One region of the Janthinobacterium sp. PSPC3-1 genome, then DNA from elsewhere that is predicted to be linked to it. Evidence: riboswitches for the same ligand, from Rfam matches in the RefSeq annotation. Region 1 holds a riboswitch; the other holds the start of a gene.
What was found. Region 1 has a riboswitch for glycine ahead of ACP7B7_RS27360 (D-amino acid dehydrogenase). Riboswitches for the same ligand answer to the same signal wherever they lie in the genome.

Region 1 (2,386 bases):
CCGGGATACGCTGTCGCTCGCGCGGGAGCCGTTGCAGCGCCGTCTGGCTAGGTCAGGGCCGCAGTGACAGCGTTAGACCCGCATTTCGGACGGTGAAAAAAGCCATGAAATCATGAACCGGAGGTCTTATATGGATGCCTTGCCAATTATTGCCGCGCCGCTGATCCCGCATGTTGGCGGTACGCGCAGCCATCTACATGGTGAGCAAGCATCATCTGTATATTTCGTCGGATTTCAGCGGCTAGGCATCTCTTTCCATTGAGCGTCGGGGCCACGCGCACAGGATAAACCTGCAAGCAGGTTACTACTTCTAACATTACCTGCTGCGCATCGCCGCAGCCGATTTGCGCGCGCTGTCGGATTTCATCAGCCGCGACCTGCTAGGTATCCCCGGCGTGGACAACGTCAAGTCGAGCACTACGCCAACGCGCATCAAGCAAAGCAACGTGCTGCCGCTCGACCATGTTCTCGGTCCAGCGGCGAGCAAGAAACGGATCCAGTTCGCCGACTAAGTAACGTTTGCAAATCGCGCAGTTTTGCGTTGACGATCGCTACATATGTAGACTATGCTGGCCTTCGATATCGGGAGAGTCTCTGCATCCCGCACAGCGCCGAAGGAGCAACCGCCCCGGAATCTCTCAGGCAAAAGGACCGGTATCGCACAACACACTCTGAAGAGTTGTCGGCGCTGGTTACGTCGCCCGGCACACCGGAGGAGCAAGCGCGGATCGCCGCGTGAATCTCTCAGGTCCAGTACAGAGGGGGTGCCGCCGCGCATTTCGCACAGCGGCCATTCCCTTTGACGTGCAGAATCCGATCTCATGAAAACTGTTGCCATTATCGGCGCCGGCATTACCGGCGTCACGACCGCTTACGCCCTGGTGCAACGCGGCTTCCAGGTCACCCTGCTCGACCGCCACCGCTATCCCGGCATGGAAACTTCTTTCGCCAACGGCGGACAACTGTCGGCATCCAATGCCGAAGTGTGGAACCATCGCTCCACCATCTTCAAGGGACTCAAGTGGATGCTGAAGAGCGACGCGCCGCTGTTGTTCAATCCGCGTCCCAGCTGGCACAAGCTGTCCTGGTTCGCGGAGTTTATCGCCAACATTCCGCACTACGAGCGCAACACGGTGGCTACTGCGCGATTGGCGATTGCGGCGCGCGAACATTTGTATCAGTGGGCGGCACACGAAGGTATCGACTTCGACCATAAACGCGAAGGCATCCTGCACATCTACCGCGACCGAGTCGGCTTCGACAACGCGGGCAAGGTGTCTCGCATGCTGGCCGAAGGCGGTTTGCCACGTCGCGCTGTCACTCCGGAAGAAATGCGTGCCATCGAGCCCACGCTGAACGGCGACTATTATGGCGGCTATTTTACCGAGAGCGATTCCACCGGTGACATCCACCGCTTTACGAATGGCCTGGCCGCAGCGGCGCAACGCCTGGGCGTGCGCGTGTACACGGATGCGGCGGTGCTGAAAGTGAAGGCCGATGCACGTGGTGTGCACATCGACATGCTGCGCGAGGGCGTGCCTGGCAGTCTCGATGTCGACGCCGTGGTGGTCTGCGCCGGCGTGGCCAGTCGCGATATTGCGGCCAGTCTCGGCGACCGGGTCAATATCTATCCGGTCAAGGGCTACTCGATCACCGTGCACCTGAACGACAAGGCAAGCCAGGCTGCGGCGCCCAATGTCAGCCTGCTCGATGATCAGACCAAGCTAGTCACGAGCCGCCTGGGCGTGGACCGTTTCCGGGTGGCCGGCACGGCGGAATTCAACGGCATCAACCGCGATATCCGTGCCGATCGCATCAAGCCGCTGGTCGACTGGGTCAACCAGCTGTTCCCGGGCGTGAATACACGCACGGTCACGCCGTGGGCCGGGCTGCGCCCCATGATGCCGGACATGATGCCGCGCGTTGGCAAGGGCCGCCTGCCCACGGTGTTCTATAACACCGGGCATGGCCACTTGGGCTGGACCCTGTCGGCTGCCACCGCCGAGATCATCGCCGAGACCATCTCCAAGTCGTGACATGACGAAGGTTCAGGCTGGATGCTGCTGGCAGCCTGAACCTGGTCAGCAAAGATTACATGGTGTTGAGCGGGATACGCAGATAGCGCACGCCGTTTCCATCGGGCTCGGGCAAGCGGCCCGCACATATATTCACCTGCACGGCGGGCAACATGAGGGCGGGCATTCTCAGCCTGGCGTCACGTGCACGCCGCATCGCGACGAACTGATCCTCGCTGGTGCCGGCCGCGAGGTGGATGTTGTAGGCCTTTTGTGCACCGATCGTGGTCTCGAAACGCAGCGCCCGTCCACCGGGCTGGTAATCATGGCAGAGATAGACCACGGCATGGTCCGGCAAAGCCAGCAGGCGG
Region 2 (2,386 bases), on a different contig from region 1:
TTGATCGGCAATTTGCTCAGAAAGTTGTATAGGCAGATGCCGTCGCTGACATAGCCGCCATTCGATTGGATCAGGATATGCGCGGTGGTCAGCTTGTCTTCGGTCATGTCGGCCACCGCATTGAAGACGCGGCGCACCATGTCGCTGTTGACGTCGCCGGACAAGGTAAACCAGCCGTGCTGTTCGATGCTGTTATGGGTTTCGCTCATGGCAATCACTCTTCGAAAGGACGGTGATGATGGTATTGAGCATAGCAAATTTCCGTGCCCGCCGCCGTCTTCCTGAACCCGCGCGCAACACTTCCACGCAGATACTTACACCCAGGAAATATCAGGCCGCAAGCCCTGTTTTGGTGCATGCCGGCTGGGTGTTTACAGATTGACAGAAAACCCCTGCTGGCATATATTCCCACCACTTGATCGGGAGAGGGCAAACTCGCGTTGCCGCCGAAGGGGCACTACCCAAAAACTCTCAGGCAAAAGGACCGATCAGGCGAGGCGCAACGATGGCAATGGCCATGCTGCGGCTCAACTCTGGAGAGCGACCGCGGCACTGCCGGCGGTCCACCGAAGGGGCGCACGGAGCTTTTTTCTCCGTAATCTCTCAGGTACCAAGGACAGGGGGGTGAATGTTCACGCTGGAAAGCCGTGTCGGCCAGGCCATGCTGTGTGCTGTTAACTGTACCGTTAACTCCCCTTTCACCTTCGTCCCGAGGAATCAATGACGCTCAACGCAACCCCACTCAACAACGCCCACCGTGCCAGCGGCGCCCGCATGGTCGATTTCGGCGGCTGGGACATGCCTGTCAACTATGGTTCGCAAATCGAAGAACATCACGCCGTGCGCAGCGACGCCGGCATGTTCGACGTGTCGCACATGTGCGTGGTCGATATCGAAGGCCCGAACGTGCGCGCCTTTTTGCGCGGCCTGCTGGCCAACAATGTCGACAAGCTGCAGGTGGCAGGCAAGGCGCTGTACTCGTGCATGCTGAATGCCGAAGGCACCGTCATCGATGACCTGATCGTCTACTTCTTCAACGAAAGCTGGTTCCGCCTGGTGGTCAACGCCGGTACGGCCGAAAAGGACGTGGCCTGGATGCAGCAGCAAAACACCGCCACCAACAGCGGCCTGACGATCACCGAGCGCCGCAGCGCGAACAATCCGATGGCGCTGGTCGCCGTGCAGGGCCCGAACGCGCGCGCCAGGGTATGGCAGGTACTGCCGGAAACGCAAGCAGCCTCCGAAGCGATCAAGCCCTTCAACGCCGTCATCGTCAAGGACACGCCATTTGGCGAAGTGATGCTGGCGCGTACCGGCTACACGGGCGAAGACGGTTTTGAAATCGGCGTGGCGGCAAGCCAGGTCGAAGCGCTGTGGAACGCGCTGGCGGCTGCCGGCGTGAAGCCGGCCGGCCTCGGCGCGCGCGATACCCTGCGCCTGGAAGCGGGCATGAATCTGTACGGCCAGGACATGGACGAAAGCGTCAATCCGCTCGACGCCGGCCTGGCCTGGACCATCGACCTGGTCAGCGAGCGCGACTTTATCGGCAAATCCGCTTTGGTCGCCAAAGGCCAGAACGCGCAATTCGTCGGCCTGATCCTGCGTGAAAAAGGCGGCGTGCTGCGCGCCCATCAAAAAGTCATCGTGGCTGGCAATGAAGCCGCCGGCGAGATCACCAGCGGTACTTTCAGCCCATCGATGCAGGAAGCGATCGCGCTGGCGCGCGTGCCGAACGGCGTCAATGTCGGCGACACCGTGCACGTGGAAATCCGCGGCAAGCAACTGGCCGCGTCGGTAGTCAAGCTGCCTTTCGTGCGCAACGGTAAAATCCTGGTTGCGTAAGCGGCTAGAGGCGCCCGCAAGACCGATCAAACATCATCAACAATCAAACATTTACCATCTGGAGCCACACATGAACATTCCTGCAGACCTGAAGTACACCGCCTCCCACGAATGGGTACGCCTGGAAGCGGACGGCACGGCCACCGTCGGCATTACCGAGTACGCACAGGATGCACTGGGCGATATCGTGTTCGTCGAACTGCCTGACGTCGGCGCCACCTTCAACGCCGGCGACGACGCCGCCGTGGTGGAATCGGTCAAGGCCGCCAGCGACATCTACGCGCCAGTCGCCGGCGAAGTCACGGCCGTCAACGACGACGTCGTCAACGCGCCGGAATCGATCAACGCCGACGCCTACGCCAACTGGCTGTTCAAGATCAAGCCAGCCGACGTGTCGTCGCTGGACGGCCTGCTGGACGCCGCCGCGTACGGCGCCGCCACCGGCGAGTAATCACGCTTGACCACGGGCCGCGCTTGCGGCCCGTTCGCATTTTTCTTCGCAGCGCCTGCGCGCCGCCCCCGGTTTTTTCAGTCTTTTTGGCCT

Region 2: another riboswitch for glycine. It lies ahead of gcvT (glycine cleavage system aminomethyltransferase GcvT); the one in region 1 lies ahead of ACP7B7_RS27360 (D-amino acid dehydrogenase).

What each region holds. Positions count from the first base shown of each region.
Region 1 covers NZ_JAFCTQ010000043.1:2,947-5,332, reverse strand. The annotation lists gene ACP7B7_RS27370 (zincin-like metallopeptidase domain-containing protein) at 1-67, shown strand, start outside; gene ACP7B7_RS27365 (Lrp/AsnC ligand binding domain-containing protein) at 321-512, shown strand; glycine riboswitch at 574-664, shown strand; gene ACP7B7_RS27360 (D-amino acid dehydrogenase) at 822-2,036, shown strand; gene ACP7B7_RS27355 (MBL fold metallo-hydrolase) at 2,092-2,386, opposite strand, start outside.
Region 2 covers NZ_JAFCTQ010000007.1:185,266-187,651, reverse strand. The annotation lists gene ACP7B7_RS10510 (ATP-dependent Clp protease proteolytic subunit) at 1-209, opposite strand, end outside; glycine riboswitch at 411-497, shown strand; glycine riboswitch at 524-630, shown strand; gene gcvT (glycine cleavage system aminomethyltransferase GcvT) at 721-1,842, shown strand; gene gcvH (glycine cleavage system protein GcvH) at 1,913-2,293, shown strand.